4 regions of the Cytobacillus sp. BC1816 genome follow, and region 1 is predicted to be linked to each of the others. Evidence: riboswitches for the same ligand, from Rfam matches in the RefSeq annotation. Region 1 holds a riboswitch; each other region holds the start of a gene.
What was found. Region 1 has a riboswitch for S-adenosylmethionine ahead of ACR42H_RS23950 (methionine ABC transporter ATP-binding protein). Riboswitches for the same ligand answer to the same signal wherever they lie in the genome.
Positions count from the first base shown of each region.

Region 2: it holds a riboswitch for S-adenosylmethionine, as region 1 does, so the genes downstream of both, metK (methionine adenosyltransferase) here and ACR42H_RS23950 (methionine ABC transporter ATP-binding protein) in region 1, are expected to answer to the same signal.
Region 3: it holds a riboswitch for S-adenosylmethionine, as region 1 does, so the genes downstream of both, ACR42H_RS11395 (Na+/H+ antiporter NhaC family protein) here and ACR42H_RS23950 (methionine ABC transporter ATP-binding protein) in region 1, are expected to answer to the same signal.
Region 4: it holds a riboswitch for S-adenosylmethionine, as region 1 does, so the genes downstream of both, ACR42H_RS06400 (homoserine dehydrogenase) here and ACR42H_RS23950 (methionine ABC transporter ATP-binding protein) in region 1, are expected to answer to the same signal.

Region 1 is NZ_CP195611.1:4,710,210-4,714,423, reverse strand. It holds gene ACR42H_RS23960 (PLP-dependent aminotransferase family protein) at 1-152, opposite strand, end outside; gene ACR42H_RS23955 (DMT family transporter) at 266-1,180, shown strand; SAM riboswitch class I at 1,253-1,351, shown strand; SAM riboswitch class I at 1,454-1,554, shown strand; partial or broken gene ACR42H_RS23950 (methionine ABC transporter ATP-binding protein) at 1,664-2,694, shown strand; gene ACR42H_RS23945 (methionine ABC transporter permease) at 2,684-3,334, shown strand; gene ACR42H_RS23940 (MetQ/NlpA family ABC transporter substrate-binding protein) at 3,353-4,180, shown strand; gene ACR42H_RS23935 (M20 family metallopeptidase) at 4,207-4,214, shown strand, end outside.
Region 2 is NZ_CP195611.1:4,410,511-4,414,724, reverse strand. It holds gene pckA (phosphoenolpyruvate carboxykinase (ATP)) at 1-375, opposite strand, end outside; gene ACR42H_RS22345 (thiol-disulfide oxidoreductase DCC family protein) at 595-969, shown strand; SAM riboswitch class I at 1,075-1,191, shown strand; gene metK (methionine adenosyltransferase) at 1,517-2,710, shown strand; gene asnB (asparagine synthase (glutamine-hydrolyzing)) at 3,008-4,214, shown strand, end outside.
Region 3 is NZ_CP195611.1:2,211,392-2,215,605, reverse strand. It holds gene ACR42H_RS11405 (AAA family ATPase) at 1-150, opposite strand, end outside; gene ACR42H_RS11400 (exonuclease SbcCD subunit D) at 147-1,292, opposite strand; gene ACR42H_RS11395 (Na+/H+ antiporter NhaC family protein) at 1,472-2,755, opposite strand; SAM riboswitch class I at 2,841-2,945, opposite strand; gene ACR42H_RS11390 (DUF421 domain-containing protein) at 3,105-3,689, opposite strand; gene ACR42H_RS11385 (cold-shock protein) at 3,807-4,007, opposite strand.
Region 4 is NZ_CP195611.1:1,195,818-1,200,031, reverse strand. It holds gene ACR42H_RS06410 (cation:proton antiporter) at 1-146, opposite strand, end outside; gene ACR42H_RS06405 (hypothetical protein) at 439-672, shown strand; gene ACR42H_RS06400 (homoserine dehydrogenase) at 1,003-2,220, opposite strand; SAM riboswitch class I at 2,333-2,434, opposite strand; gene ACR42H_RS06395 (NUDIX hydrolase) at 2,512-3,150, opposite strand; gene ACR42H_RS06390 (general stress protein) at 3,365-3,979, shown strand; gene yhbH (sporulation protein YhbH) at 4,038-4,214, opposite strand, start outside.

The DNA of each region.
Region 1 (4,214 bases):
CGGTTTACTCCAAACTCCTCAGCCAGTTTCCGCTGGCTTGGAATTTTACTTCCGATTGGCCATTCACCTTTGGAAATCTTCTCTTTAATAGTCTCAATAATTTGCTGATATTTTGGCAATTGTGTTGTATCCATCCGCATAACCGCCTTCATGAAAATTGGCTGGCAAAATTCTTTCCTAATTGGTTGAGGACATTGTATCAGTTATTAACTATCATGAAAAGCAGCACAGATAATGGCTGGAAATGTTGATAAGGGGGATGAAGTTGGCTCATAAAAAACTAATGATAATCGGGGCGCATAGTTCTATCATCATTCTATGGGCATCCGCATTCCCGGGAATTCGGGCTGGGCTTGAATCGTACTCCCCGGAGCACCTTGCCCTTTTTAGACTTTTAGTTGGTTCCGCTGCACTTGGTGTCTTAGCGCTGCTGACAAAGATGCGCCTTCCGGATATGAGAGATCTTCCTGCTATTTTTATACTTGGATTCCTTGGTTTTACGGTTTATCACACAGCACTCAACATTGGGGAAAAAACAGTAAGCGCCGGGCCGGCAAGCTTGATTGTATCAATGACGCCGATCTTTTCGGCTGCTTTGGCTGCTCTATTTTTAAGGGAAAGGTTTGGAAGGGTAAGGTGGACTGGTTCCGCAGTCAGTTTTGCGGGTGCCGCACTTATTTCGCTTGGTGCAGGAGGCGGGTTTGAACTCCAAACCGGTGTTTTATTCGTCCTGCTTGCTTCCGTTTCAGAAAGCATCTATTTCGTGTTTCAGACTAAATATTTTAATAAATACGGATTTTTGTCATTTACATCCTATACGGTATGGGCAGGGACTAGTTTTATGCTGATTTATCTTCCAGGGCTTGGTAATGAGATCCTTCATGCGTCGGCCGAATCCACTTTTAGTGTCATCTATTTGGGGATTTTTCCAACGGTAGTTCCATATATTGCCCTCGCTTTTCTTGCGTCCATAGGAGGGACTTCTGAAGCGACAAGCTCTCTTTATCTGACACCAGCAATAGCGTTTGTCATTGCTTGGATTTGGCTGGGAGAGGTGCCGACTATATTATCCATTGCGGGTGGTATGATCGCTCTAGCAGGTGTGATGATTATTCACCGTAAAGATAGCTCCGTTAAAGTAACAGAAATTTTTGAAAATGAATCAAGTGAAAATATTTGAAATAATGATTGACATCCTTTTCTTTAAGGTGGTAAAGTAGTAAGCATATTAAACAACCGAATAATAAAAATCTTCTTATCAAGAGAGGTTGAGGGACTGGCCCTATGACACCTCGGCAGCGGACAGCATGTACCGTGCCAAATCCAGCAAGCATTGCTTGAAAGATAAGGAGAGGACCATTGATAAATGCTGCCCTCTTCTTTCTTTAGAAGAGGGTTTTTGTTTTTATCCGAAAAAAATGCATCAAGATTCTATTCATAAACATATGAATAATTCTTATCGAGAGAAGCAGAGGGAACTGGCCCAATGAAGCTTCGGCAGCAGGCAGACTGCACTGTGCCAAATCCAGCAGGCGATAGCCTGAAAGATAAGGAGGGGACTTCAAAAAACCTCTTCTGATGGAAGGGGTAAATTTCAGGATATAATTCTTAGTTTTCATATAGGGATAATTATATATAACATTTAGAAAAGGAGAGAGGCTGCATGATAGAGTTTCAGAATTTAAAGAAAGTCTATGAAAGCGGAGGCCAGCAGGTAGCTGCCTTAAATGGAATAGACTTAAAGATTAACAAGGGTGAGATTTTCGGAGTCATCGGCTTCAGCGGTGCGGGAAAGAGCTCTTTGATACGCTGTGTCAATTGGCTGGAGAAGCCGACTTCAGGAAAGGTCATTGTCAGCGGACATGATCTGACGGCTTTATCTGTAAGAGAAATTCGCGAAGTGAAAAGAAACATCGGGATGGTCTTTCAGCATTTTAACCTTTTAAACTCAAAAACAGTGTATGCCAATGTGGCGATGCCGCTCACACTGGCTAAGGTCCCAAAAGATGAAATCAAAAAGCGTGTCCATGAACTATTAGAATTCGTGGGGCTTGCAGACAAGGCGAACAGCTATCCTGATCAGCTGTCAGGCGGGAAAAGCAGCGGATCGGAATTGCCAGGGCGCTGGCGACCCAGCCTTCCATTCTATTATGTGATGAAGCAACTTCAGCGCTGGATCCGCAGACAACCAGCTCAATCCTGCAGCTGCTGAAAAAAATAAATAAAGAATACAACATTACTATACTGATCATTACCCATGAAATGTCTGTAATCAGAGAGATCTGTGATCGTGTCGCTGTAATAGAGGCAGGAAAAATTATCGAAGAAGGAACCGTCTTCAATGTCTTTTCCTCACCAAAAACACCAACAGCGAAGAACTTTGTCAGCACTGTCATGAATGATCAAATCCCTGACTCTATTAAAGAAGTGATTGAAAAACAGCAAGGGCTTCAAAAGGTATTTAGAATCAACTTTGTTGGAAATTCTGCCGGGCAGCCGCTCCTCTCGCAGGTTGCCAAAAAGTTTAATATCGACTTCAACGTCCTGTTTGGAAATATTACTGAACTTCAGGGAACGCCGTTTGGTAACCTGATTGTCGAATTCCAAGGTCCGGACAGTGAAATCAGACGTGCTATTCAGTACATCAGCCAGGAAAAAGTTTCAATAAAGGAAGTGACAACACGTGCTAGTTAACCAGGAAAAAATCATCGAAGCCTTAATCGAAACGATTCAAATGGTGGCATTCTCATTGCTGTTTTCAGCTGTTATCGGACTGCCGCTTGGCATATTGCTTGTCGTGACAAGGAAAGGGCATCTGCTGGAAAACCTTGTTGTTTTTAACATCATAAACAGCATTATTAATATTTTCAGATCGGTTCCCTTCATTATTTTAATGGTAGCCATTATCCCCATTACCAGGCTTATTGTTGGAACATCGATTGGTACGGCTGCAGCCGTAGTGCCGCTTGTCTTTTATGCCGGGCCATATATTGCAAGATTTATAGAAAACTCATTGCTTGAGGTAGACCCGGGAGTCATAGAAGCCGCAGAAGCAATGGGAGCAACACCGGGCCAGATAATATTAAAGTTCCTGATTCCAGAAGCACTTAGTTCGCTGGTATTAGGCTTTACAATTGCGACAATCGGATTGGTCGGAGCATCGGCTATGGCCGGGGCAGTCGGAGGCGGCGGGCTTGGTGACCTCGCCATTACCTACGGCTACCAGCGATTCGATACAACAGTCATGCTGATTACTGTTGCGATCTTAGTTGTCATGGTCCAAGGCCTGCAGTCATTCGGAAATATCTTATCCAAAAAAATAAGAAGAAGATAAATTAGGAGGAAACACATCATGAAAAAACTATTCTTAACATTCATTATTTTAGCATTGGCTGTGTTCACTGCAGCATGCTCAAGCACAACTGGCGGAGAAGAAACAAAAAAGATTAAATTAGGTGTCAGCGGATCAGATACACGCATCTGGGACTTTATTGCAGAAAAGGCTGAAAAGGAAGGCATTGAAATTGAGGTTGTCACATTCTCTGACTATGTGCAGCCGAACGTTGCCCTTGCAGAAGGCGATCTTGATGTGAACGCATTCCAAACAGTCGCTTATTTTGACACTTTTATTAAAGAGCATAATATGGATCTTTCACCGATTGCGACAACTGTTTTAGCACCAATGGGTCTTTATTCTGAAAAAGTAAAATCTGTAGAAGACATTCCGGAAGGCGGCAAAATTGCCATTCCAAATGATGCTTCAAATGGCGGAAGAGCCCTTCTTTTACTGGAGGAAGCCGGCCTGATCAAATTATCCGAGGACTATGACGGAAACCTGGACTTGAATAAAATCGTTGAAAATCCGAAGAACCTTGAATTTGTAGAAATGGTATCAGCGCAGACCCCGCGTGCACTTCCGGATGTCTCTGCTTCAGTAATCAATAACGGAATTGCCGTAGATGCAGGCTTTAACCCAACTAAGGATTCAGTTTTTATGGAAAGCGAAACCGCTACTCCGTATGTAAATATTATCGCTGTCAGAACAGAAGACAAGGACAACAAAACGCTTAAGAGAATTGCTGAACTTTACCAGGAAGATGATGTAGCTGATTTCATCACGAAAGAATATGACGGAAGCATGATCCCGACTTTTATTCCTTTAAGTGATATTGGCTGGTAAAAATTATTTGTAAAGGAGGAACAATGATGGCGGC
Region 2 (4,214 bases), 300 kb from region 1:
ATTAATTACCTGGATTGGCATGCGGTGCTTTTTATCGGCACCTGCGAAGCCTTTGAAAACAAATACTTCTTCTTTTTCTTTTAAGTAGTTGATTACTTTATTATAAAGATTAGAGAATGCTTCTTCAGAGATAGGCTGGTTTACGCTGCCCCAGTCCATTTTATCTTTATTTGATGCTTCTTCAACAATGTATTTATCTTTAGGAGAACGTCCTGTATACTTTCCTGTAGTAGCGCGTACGGCACCAGTAGAGGTAAGGGACCCTTCATTGCGGTTTAAAACTTTTTCGACAAGCTGAGGAACGGATAATTGCACTTGAATGTTGCTGCCATTTAATAATTCGCTCAATTCGTTTGATATGCTTACAGAGTTCATCTGATGAATACCTTCCTTTTTCCCGATTTTTTTATGAAAGTGATTACATCTCGAAATTAGTATAACACATTAAAACGATTAGTCTATACTATTACGAAACTTTTTTATTCATGTTATAAAAATGTCATAATTGGACATGTAATCCCATTTTAATCAACTTATAACTGATATATGTTAATATAGAAGAAAGTGTTAATTTTAACATGGGACTGATCTAAAATGAAGACAATTGCCCTCTATGATGAAACTTGTTCTTTATGCAGGGAAACAAAGAAGATATTTAATAAACTTGATTGGCTGAATAAAGTGGAATGGATTTCTCTGCAGGAGTATGAAAAAATCCCGGATTCCCTCTCGTTTTCCAAGATTGACTTGCGCAGAGAGCTTCATATTATTACTCCGGCGGGTGGCTTGAAAAAGGGTTATTCTGCAGTAAGGAGACTGCTGTTCCTCTTTCCTGCCTCCTTTTTAATTAGCCTCCTTTTATATCTCCCAATGACGCCAATACTGGGCGATCCGGTATATAAATGGATTGCTAAAAACAGGCATAAATTTCTAAAGAAAAAATGTGACGACGGAAGCTGTTCGCTGTAAGCATGGATTATAATTTTCAATGCTGAAATTTTACTGTGAAAAATAATGAAAACTTGTTGACATGATTCGCTAAAATACGGTATGATTCAACCTTGAACGGATACTCTCTTATCCCGAGCTGGTGGAGGGACAGGCCCTATGAAACCCAGCAACCTGCTAAAAGGCAATAATCAGCAAAGGTGCTAACCTGACGCAAGGACGTAATTCCTTGAACGATAAGAGTGAAAGGCGCGAATCGATTTGCTTTCAACCTTTTCACTATTGAGAAGGTTTTTTATTTTGCACAGGCAATGGGATGAACGGCTTTTGGAATGTACTATTTATGTGAGTTTTTAGCAGCTTGCAGAGATGCATAAGAAAAAACGGATGCCTGGCTTTCTGGCCAGCAATGCCTATTTTTCTAATAAAAACTCCATGTTTATTTCATACTACTAAGGGAATGAGTTCCGTATCAAACAGAGATCCATGAAATGATAGGGTAAAGTTATTTTCCGCTTCCCCATTTCTTAATTCTCGCTCAATTTTCTATTTATAAGGAGGAAGCCAGATGTCAACAAAGCGTCGTTTGTTTACTTCTGAATCAGTTACTGAAGGTCATCCGGATAAAATCTGTGACCAAATTTCTGATGCAATCTTAGATGCGATTTTAGCTAAAGATGCGAATGCCCGTGTTGCTGCAGAGACTTCTGTAACAACTGGACTTGTATTAGTTGCAGGTGAAATCACAACATCTACATACGTAGATATTCCAAAAATCGTTCGTGAAACGGTAAAAGAAATCGGTTATACCCGTGCTAAATATGGTTTCGATTCCGAAACATGTGCAGTTTTAACTTCCATTGATGAGCAGTCAGCAGATATTGCAATGGGTGTTGACCAGGCCCTTGAAGCACGGGAAGGACAAATGAGCGATCAGGAGATTGAAGCAATCGGTGCAGGGGACCAGGGCTTAATGTTCGGTTTTGCCTGCAACGAAACGAAAGAGCTAATGCCTCTTCCGATTTCTTTAGCACATAAACTTTCCCGCCGCCTGACTGAAGTTCGTAAAGAAGAAATCCTTCCTTACCTTCGTCCGGACGGAAAAACTCAGGTAACGGTTGAGTATGATGAAAATGACAAGCCAATCCGCATTGACACAATCGTTATTTCTACTCAGCATCACCCTGAGATCAGCCTGGAGCAAATCCAGCGCAATCTTAAGGAACATGTTATTAATCCGGTTGTTCCAAAGGAATTAATTGATGAGAATACGAAATACTTCATTAACCCAACAGGACGTTTTGTAATCGGCGGACCTCAAGGGGATGCAGGCCTGACCGGCCGCAAAATCATTGTTGATACTTACGGCGGATATGCCCGTCATGGCGGAGGCGCGTTCTCCGGTAAGGATCCTACAAAGGTTGACCGCTCCGCTGCTTATGCTGCTCGTTATGTAGCGAAGAACCTTGTAGCAGCAGGTTTAGCAGAAAAAGTTGAAGTTCAGCTTGCTTATGCAATTGGTGTAGCACAGCCTGTGTCGATTTCAGTTGATACATTCGGAACAGGCAAAGTGGAAGAAGATGTACTAGTTGATCTAGTAAGAAAACATTTTGATCTTCGCCCTGCAGGAATTATTAACATGCTTGGACTTCGCCGCCCAATTTACAAGCAGACAGCTGCTTACGGACATTTCGGACGTACAGATGTTGATCTTCCTTGGGAGCGTACGGACAAAGCCGAAATCCTTCGTTCTGAAGCTTAATAAAAAGAAAGCGGGAGTTGCATTAATCAATGTAACTCCCGCTTTCTTTTTTGCGTCATTATACATAAAGGGTGTTTATTCACTTTTCGGTCTTTATGCTCTTTAGTCGTTTATAATTTTATGTTATCGTATAAACTTCGGATAATGGCTTAATTTTCCGCACATATTTTTTTTATTATCCACGTGCTAATTATAAATGATTAGTGGTAGTATTATAGGGTATGTTTTCTAAGGACAAAGGAGCCGTTAAGGCTGTATCTAAATATTGAGAATAGAATGGAGTAGGTGACGTACATAATGTGTGGCTTTATTGGTTGTGTACATGAAAAAGCACAAAATTACCGTGACGCAGATAAAGAACAATTTCAAAATATGAATGATATCATTACCCATCGGGGTCCGGATGATTCAGGATACTATTTTGATGATCATATTCAATTCGGCTTTCGCCGGTTGAGCATTATCGATATTGAAAGCGGACACCAGCCGCTGACTTACGAGAATGAGCGTTATTGGATTATCTTTAATGGTGAAATCTATAATTATGTGGAACTTCGTGAAGAACTTCTCAAAGCTGGCTTAAGCTTTGAAACAAGCTCCGATACAGAAGTGATAATTGCCCTTTACAGCCATATGAAAGAAAAGGCTGTTGAAAAATTACGCGGCATGTTTGCATTTGTCATTTGGGATAAACAGGAGCAGTCACTATATGGAGCCAGAGATCCATTTGGGATTAAGCCTTTCTTTTATTACGATAAGGGAGACCGCACGTTCTTTGGATCAGAGAAAAAGAGCATTCTTTTGGCGCTTCAGAATGATGTATTAAACTATGACTCCCTCCAGCATTATCTGACCTATCAGTTTGTGCCTGAGCCAAACACGATGTCAGAGGGAATCCATAAGCTGGAGCCTGGTCATTATTTTACTAAAAAAATTGGTGCTCCGATGGATATTAAGCGATATTGGAAAGCTGCTTTCCATCCAGTGCAGAAGTCAGAAGCTGATTTCACGAAAGAAATAAGAGATGTTTTGTTCGACTCAGTCAAGATGCATATGCGTGCCGATGTTCCGGTAGGTTCATTCCTTTCAGGCGGAATTGATTCTTCCATCATTGCTTCCATTGCGAAAGAATTCCATCCTGCAATTAAAACATTCTCTGTCGGATTTGAACGCAATGGCTTCAGCGAGGTGGATGTAGCGAAAGAAACAGCTGAAAAGCTGGGTGTCGAAAACATCAGCTACATCATAACTCCTGAGGAATACATGAATGAGATTCCGAGAATCATGTGGCATATGGACGATCCGCTTGCTGACCCGGCTTGTGTGCCCCTTTATTTTGTGGCAAGAGAAGCAAGAAAACATGTAACGGTTGTACTTTCAGGTGAGGGAGCCGATGAGCTATTTGGCGGCTATAATATTTACCGCGAACCACAATCCCTGGAAGTCTTCAATAAAATTCCTGCTATAGGCAAAAAGCTTCTTCGCATGATTGCTAACATGATGC
Region 3 (4,214 bases), 2.5 Mb from region 1:
GTAGCTGATGCCGTCAAAAATAGTGGTTTTGCCTGAACCCGTCTTGCCGGAGATGACAAACATGGTTCGATTTCCAAGTTCCGTAAAATCAATGCTCTCACTGTCTGCGTAGGGTCCAAACGCCTGCATCGTTAATATTAATGGCTTCATTTCAGCGCCTCCTCCCTCAGCACTTTTTCGATCACATCAGTCATAACCTGCTGTTTATCTTTTGTAAATTCGGAAGTGGTCATTTGTTCATAGAATTGTTTAAACAGATCAAGCTCTGACTTTTTCTCTTCCTTTATCGATAGGAAAGAGCTTTTTTTCTTCATATCTGTAACGGCTATCCTTCTTTCAAGGTGAAGAACATTCGGGTAGACCTGTCTCAGCTTATTAATTGGATCAAGCAATGCGCCTTCATCAAAAAGGGTGATTTTCAGATAGTCATCAAGGTTCTGTTTTTCATAGAAAGCTGGATCCATCAGTTCATCAAGATGCCCTTCTATCTCTCTCAAGTCTTTTTTGGGCTTAAGTGAACGGGTACGCAAGGCAAATTCGCCATTTTCCTTCATTTCTACAATAGAAACGGATTTCTCCTGTTTAGCTTCGGAAAAAGAATATTTTAATAGGGAGCCTGAATAGCGGATCTTGTCATGCTTTATGGCATCAGGACTATGCAAATGTCCAAGTGCCGTATAGGAGAAAGGATCAAAGCAGCTAGAATGGACACAGCCTGATCCTCCGACAGAGAGTGTCCTCTCCGAGTCACTGGTAGCTCCGCCCAGAACAAAAGCATGTCCGACAAGAACGTTCGGTTCATTTGGGTTCAGGTACTGTTCAATTCTGTTCACAATTGCCTTCATTGCATCATCATGGGAGTGCACACGGTCATCATCAAGCAAATGCCTGACCATTCCGGGTTCAGCATACGGTACCAGATAAAAGTTCACACCATTAATATGTATGGGCTTAAAATCATTTACCAGTTTTCCAGACAAGTAGAACTTGCTTTGTTTATACCAGGAGCTTCCAAAGGATAGCCTTTCAGCGCTGTCATGGTTTCCGCCTATGGCAACCACAGGTGTATTGAGCTCTACATTTATTTTAAAAAGAATTTCATTCAGCAATTCTACAGCATCAGTCGGAGGTACGGACCGGTCATATAAGTCTCCTGCAATAACGACTGCATCCGGCTTTTCTTCCTCTACCACGTCAATAAATTGATGCAAAAAATGACGCTGATCTTCGGTCATATATACACCATGGACCAGCTTGCCCAAATGCCAATCAGCGGTATGGATAAATTTCATATCTAACACCCTCTTTTCCTTGCCTGAGATTCTTTCTGCAATGTTACCATTATACCAAATCAAAAAACGGTAGAGGCTAAGCAAAATTTAACAGAACATTCGTTCTAATTATATCAGAGGTTTTTTCCAAAACATAGCATTGTTCGAAAACAAAAAGAGCCCAGCATAGGCTCTTTCATCTATTGCTTTTTTAGTTTAGGGAAGTTGATCAAAATGGCAATAATACCACAAATGCCTATTAATATCGGATAAAAGGAATATGCCATAATGCTCACCGGCGAAATGGCAGCGAGTCCGGATGCAGCCAGCATCTGTGCTCCATATGGGATAGTCCCTTGTACAAAACAGGCAAATATATCAAGAATACTTGCTGATTTACGCGGGTCAATCTCATATTGATCTGCAATTTTTTTGGCAAGCGGCCCTGCAATAATAATGGCAATTGTGTTATTGGCTGTAGATAAATTTGTCAGGGATACAAGTGACGCAATACCAAATTCAGCTCCCCTGCGGGATTTTATTTTGCTTGTAGCCATGTGAAGCAAGTAATCAATTCCGCCATTAAATCGGATGATCTCAACCAATCCGCCAATGAGGATGGCAATTATCGCAAGGTTCTGCATACCAGCCATTCCCTCAGAAATCATTTGCAGGAATGAAACAAAAGTATAGCTGCCGTCTGCAATTCCGATAAGGCCAGCAAGAAGGATACCCCCGCTAAGCACAAGAATAACATTCATGCCAAGCAAAGCAGCAGCCAATACGCCAAGATAAGGGACTACTTTCAAAAAGCTGTAATCCCCGCTGGTTACCACGCTTTCCTGACCTGCTGTTAAAATCCCTAGAATCAAAGCTGTAAGCAAAGCAGCAGGCAGGACGATTAAGAAATTCACACGGAATTTATCCGTCATTCTCGTTCCTTGAGTCCTGACAGCAGCAATGGTCGTATCTGAAATGACGGACAGATTATCCCCAAACATGGCACCCCCTATTATTGCTGCAATCGCCAATGCTGTAGAAACATCTGTCTCCGCTGAAAGGGCTACACCAATTGGAGCAAGAGCTACAATTGTTCCCATGGATGTTCCCATCGATAACGAAATAAAGCATGCAATGATAAAAATTCCGACCATAAGCAGATTCTGCGGGATAAAAGAGAGTGCAAGGTTCACCGTCGAATCAACTGCCCCCATTCCCTTAGCCGTACCAGAAAAAGCCCCTGCCAGGATAAAAATGATGGACATTAATATGATATCAGGATGTCCGGCCCCTTTCGTGAATATCTCTACTTTTTCCATGAATGGCTTTTTTCTGTTCATTGCCAGTGCTATTCCGGCTGTAGCGGAAACAATGACAATGATTGGAATACTATTAAAATCTCCTGTTGCAATGCCGCTTCCTATAAAAATTAGAAGGAAAGCCAAAAGCGGCAATAATGCCCAGGGATTCCCCTTGTTTTTCATAAAAAATCTCCTCTCCGAATGGAATTTCCTGCAAAATAAAAAGACCTCTTCAAGCAAGAAGAGATCTAACAAATCAATCGTTCTCTTCTTATCTGCCAAGCACCTCTGCTTGCTGGATTTGGCACAGCGCTCTATAGAGCCCGCTGCCGAGACATCTTAGGGCCAGTCCCTCAGTCTCTCTTGATAAGCGATTCATATGAAATTATTCTGAAATAACTCACGTTTGAAAATTATACAGGAAACTCGCGAAACTTCAAGCACTTTTTTGTTATGGACTAAGAATCTGAATAATACTTTAAAGAGTGAAAATAGAGATTGGGATTAAAAAAAGCCGCAATGCGGCTTAAAACTAGTGCAGATCTTTGGGATTTGGCGGGGTATGACCCTTTTTCAGCTCCTGAAAGATATCCTCTGATGCTTGAGGTGCAGGCTGAACAGGCGACTGCAAAATCATTTCTCCCATCAGCCTTTTAAATTCTCCAACAGTCAAAGGCTTGGCATCATTCATTAACTCATACCCAAGCTGTCCATTCGGTTCAAGAGTGGCCATTTTGACATCTGAAATTTTTGTGATTCCGCTGGTTCTGAGCCTCATTTCCAGCTGATCAGCTGTAAAGCGCAATTTCCTCATATTTGCTGTTTTTAGTTTTCCATTCTCAATCACAATTTTAGATTTGCCTGTTATAAATTTTTCAATAAAATTAAACTTAACCTGAAGATATTCCATTAATATTAATGACCCAACTAAGATAGCTGCTGCAGCAATCGTTTTCCAAACACTAGTCTCAACGATCGGCTGAATAATGATGGTACCTATTGAAATCATCACAACTGTTTGGGCTAGTGTCATTTGTGAGATGGATTTTCTTCCGGCCACACGCAAAAGCAGCACCCCTGAAAAAATTAAAAGGACTGATTCCCATATAAAGTTCATCCTATAGCCACCTCCCTTTTTCTCATAGGTTATGGCATAGCAGGTACTTATATACAATCGGTAATAAATAAAACAGCCTGACCATGTGGCCAGGCTGTTTTTGTATGGGTCTGTCGATTATAGTTTAGTTACGTTAGCTGCTTGAGGTCCGCGTGCACCTTCAACAACTTCGAAAGATACTTCTTGGCCTTCTTCTAAAGATTTGAAACCTTCAGATTGGATAGCAGAGTAATGTACGAATACGTCGTTTCCGTCTTCACCTTCGATGAATCCGAAACCTTTTTCAGCATTGAACCATTTTACTTTACCGTTTTTCATGAAAAAAATCCTCCTATTGGCTAGAAAAAGCCATGTGTAAATTCACCATATACACGCTTATAACTTTACATTCATTACTCATCCAGACCATTGCCTAACGGTTGAAAAAGCAGCTAGCAAAATATAACACGATGCATAACGGCTGATTCAAATTTAGCACTTATAGGAAGGAATGTCAACTATACCACCCGTTTACAGGAGTAATTT
Region 4 (4,214 bases), 1.8 Mb from region 1:
GCCTCTTTGTAGAATCCAAAAAAACCGATGCCAGCTCCTAAAATAATATAAATAACGATATCGGGAATTCTTAAGATCTTAATCCCGATTATGGCAGTTATATAAAGGGCAATAAAAATGAGCCCAATTGCAAGAGGCAAATTCATATTCCGTATTTCATCCTTTTCTGAATCTGTATTTTTACGGACTTCAATACCCTCTTTGTCTGAATTTCACTCCTGTCAGTTAGATCCAAAATCGGATAGAACAAATTGTGTACTTCCCTCCAAGGATTGTTTTTTCGATTGTGCTTAATCTCGGCAATGAATACTAAAATATTGATATAGAGAAAATTCGACAGGTCCCTGGCACCAATAAAATTTGTCGATAAAAAAACAAGCTATATTACTGGACTTTTTTTATTAAAGCGTTTATTTTACTATAAAAAGGCAATATTCTATGTATAAGTTCAATAAAACGGAATGGGATGGTGTTACGATGGCAGACAAGAAAAATGTTAAAACTCCCGGCAAAGATCTCAATATTGGTGCGAATGTTTCATTAAACGGCCTGGTAACAGCTGTTTTTGATAATATGGTCCATGTCCAGATTGGTGCTAAGATTGTAACGGTCCATGTAAAAGACCTTTATTCTGGATTAAATAAACCTTTATTAAAAAACCAGCAGGCATAAAGTGAAACTTCAATCAGTGGGGGGCTTTATACCCCACTGATTGTAAGTTGAGGCCCACAGGAAGTGCGGATTACAAAGACGTTGACACAGGAAAAGGAAAGCTGCGGCAGCGATGCATAGCTTTTTGGAGGACGTGGCGTTTTTAGTCTTTGTTCTGCTGTCTGGCCTTTATGGGCAGTTGGACTCCCGCTTACCTCTTTCGATTCCTCTGAGTCTTGAAGAGGGGGGCATACTGCCCGTTAGACTTCGATAACATCCACCATCTCTAAACATACTTCAGGAGGGGCAGCTCATAAGCTTGCCCCTCCTGTTTTTCATTATGTTTTCAGGTTATACTGTTTGTACCTGTTTATTTTCCTTTGCAGCCGGAGCATAGTCTCCAAGCACCTGATAAGCCTTCAAATCTGATGTATCTAATAATGACACAGCTTCCAATGATGCCTTAAAGATGAATACTTCTTTTGACACTTTGCTGATTATTTCACACCCCTCAGGCAATTCCGCTTTATCAGCATCACCCCAAATAATCCAAACTGGCTCGTAAATAACAGTTCCCTCCGGCCTGCCTTCCTCAAAGACTGAAGGAATATCCCCTCTGCCTACATGAATCAAATCTTCAATAATTGCGCTAGCTGTCGGAAACATGCCGGCTCCAGGACCCTGCAAGCTGATATTCCCGACTATATCCGCATCAATTGAAACTGCATTTTGCACTCCTTCTACTCTGTACAAGGGATGTTCCTCCCCCGTCAAGACCGGTTTTACAGTACAGCGGATAGTATCTTTTTCCCTCTCAATCGATGCTACATGTTTAAATTTCAGTCCCAGGGAATCAGCCATACGAATTTGTTCAATTGTAATGTCAGTAATGCCTTCTCTAACAGATTTTCCTTGCGCCGGTGCTTTCCCAAACACCAGCTCACTCAGAACAACCGCTTTGTAAAAAGCGTCATATCCTTCGATATCATTTTTGGGATCGGCTTCTGCATATCCTTTTTCCTGAGCTATTTTCAGTGCTTCTTCAAATGATAAGTTCTCTTCGCGCATACTTGTCAAAATGAAATTCGATGTGCCATTTAAAATTCCTTCTATCCGTTCAATCTTGTTGGCATTCAGCAGCTGCTTAATAGTCTGAATTATAGGGATTCCGCCTCCTACTGTTGCTTCGAATCCTAATGATACATTATTCTCTTTTGCGAGCCTAGTAAGCTCACTTCCATGGAATGCAAACATCTCCTTATTTGCTGTAATGACATGGCATCCTCTCGATATTGCCTGGCGCAGATACGTATACCCTGGTTCCCTGCCAACAATGGCATCAATTACGACATCAAGCTTAGGAAGGTCAATAATATCTTGAAAGTCATCAGTTAAAAGCACCTCATCATCAGGCACAGAATGCTTACTCACATTTTTGACAAGGATGGCAGAGACCTTCACTTCTTTCCCGAATATTGCCTGAAGCCTTCCCTGATGTTTGCTGATCGTTTCATACACTCCTTTTCCAACTGTTCCAAACCCCAATAGCCCAATCGTTATCGCTGACATTTCTCATTCCTCCTGGTTCATGTTTAAAGTACAGATACTTATAAAAACAAAAAAACCCTTCCGTCTATTACAGACAAGAAGGGGTTTGAATTTACTTTCCGTTCATTCCGCCTTCTTATCTTCGGAAAATGATTTCCTCTGAATTTGGCACCGTGCATAAATGCTGGTTGCCGAGGCTTCATAGGGTCAGTCCCTCCGCCTCTCTTGATAAGAAGTTTCTAAGTATTCAATTTATATGAATCATAAACATTTATAAGGACTGCGTCAACCTTTTTTGAAAAAATATTTTCTTCAAACGCTTTCATTTTCCTCGAAATCTTCAATAATGATTTCAAGAAAATGCTTAAGAATTCTGGCAGTCATCCCCCAAATAACCTTATCCTCAAAAAAGTAAAATACTTCTTCTACTTTCCTTGTCTGCCAATTGTAATTTTCGCCTCCGGCAATCAAGTCAAAAGGAAAATTTTCTTCGGGCTCTACTTTAAAATTCACGTGATACGTTTCCGGCTTTACTTTTTTTAGAAAGGAAAGAGGCACGGTAAAAACTTCTTCTACTTCGTCAGGGTTTGGCACGATCTGATCAGGATTATGGATAATACCTGCATAAGGGTAAATAATTTGTCCGAAGGAAATCATGTAATCCAACGGGGACACATCTGTGATGCTGTCTTCACTTATGCCAAGTTCCTCTGAGGTCTCACGGATGGCCGTATGCTCCTCATCCCTGTCTTCCGGATCTATTCTTCCGCCGGGGAAACAGACCTCCCCAGGCTGCCTTCTCATTGTAAGTGAACGCACCTCAAAAAGGACATGTGTCTCCTTATTCATCTCAACAAGCGGAAGCAAAATAGCGAATTTTGAAAATCGCTCACTCCCTAAAACGACTGGGGTCCTGTTACTTAATCTTTTAGCCAGTTTCTCAATCTCCATATCCCCACCTCCAGCAGCAATTCCAATTTATTGGCTATTACCTTTATCATACTGTATTTACTGTGTTTTATTAATTCATACGGCTTGTACCATGTAATGATCCAGGACAGTCTATTATTTTGATGACTGTCCGCCCTTCAAAATATAAAAGAAAGTTTCTCCTCCTGCAATTCAGGGAAAATAGAAAATACAATATGACATGAGGAGTGAAAACATGAAGAAAAATATATTAGTAGGCGGGTATGATACACAGGAAGAGCTGAGAGATGCTATTGAAGGGGCAGAGTCAAACGGGTATCAGAAAGACAACCTGGTGATTGTTTCAAAAGATGGTGCGAATCTTGAAAGCTTTGCAGACAATTATGGAGTGAACTTGCGAATAGTCGGATCCCAGGAGCTCGGCAATCAGCGCTTTCTTGATTCAGTGAAAGCCCTTTTTATGGGAGAAAATCCAGCCACAAGTTCAGGAATGGATCCTGATAAAAAAGATGGTACACGGTTTGATGACCATGACCTGGATAAATACGCAAGCATGGTGTTTGATGGAAAATATGTCTTAATCGCAGATTACTACGGGAACTATCCTACTTCCCAGGAAGACAATCAAACGATCAGTGCTGTAGACTCAGAAGGAAACCTCGAAAGCGCTTCAGCACGGGAAGTTGTCCATGAAGCAGATATCAAAACACTGGAAGATAAATCCAGCAACTCATGTGCTGCCGATCATCAGGAAATCAATCGTGTTCACTTTTCCCCCAAGTCTCTTGATGTGAAAACCAGTGCTGAATTAAACTGGGATGATCGGCTTACAAAGGAAAGGCTCAAATAGCAATTGGCCCCCCGTATGGGGTCTTTTTTTAGAAATAAAAAAGAGAGGTTCCCCTCTCTTAAGCATACTTCTTCTTATCTTCCTCCTCTTTGAAGAAACTCTTCATTGCATGGAATACATCTGCTTTTTGCTTAAGGATATAATAGCGAAAATCCTCATTTTTAATATTTTTATAGGCTGACATCAGGGTTGAGTGGCGGTTATACTGGTTGACCTCGCCGTATCCGAACATATT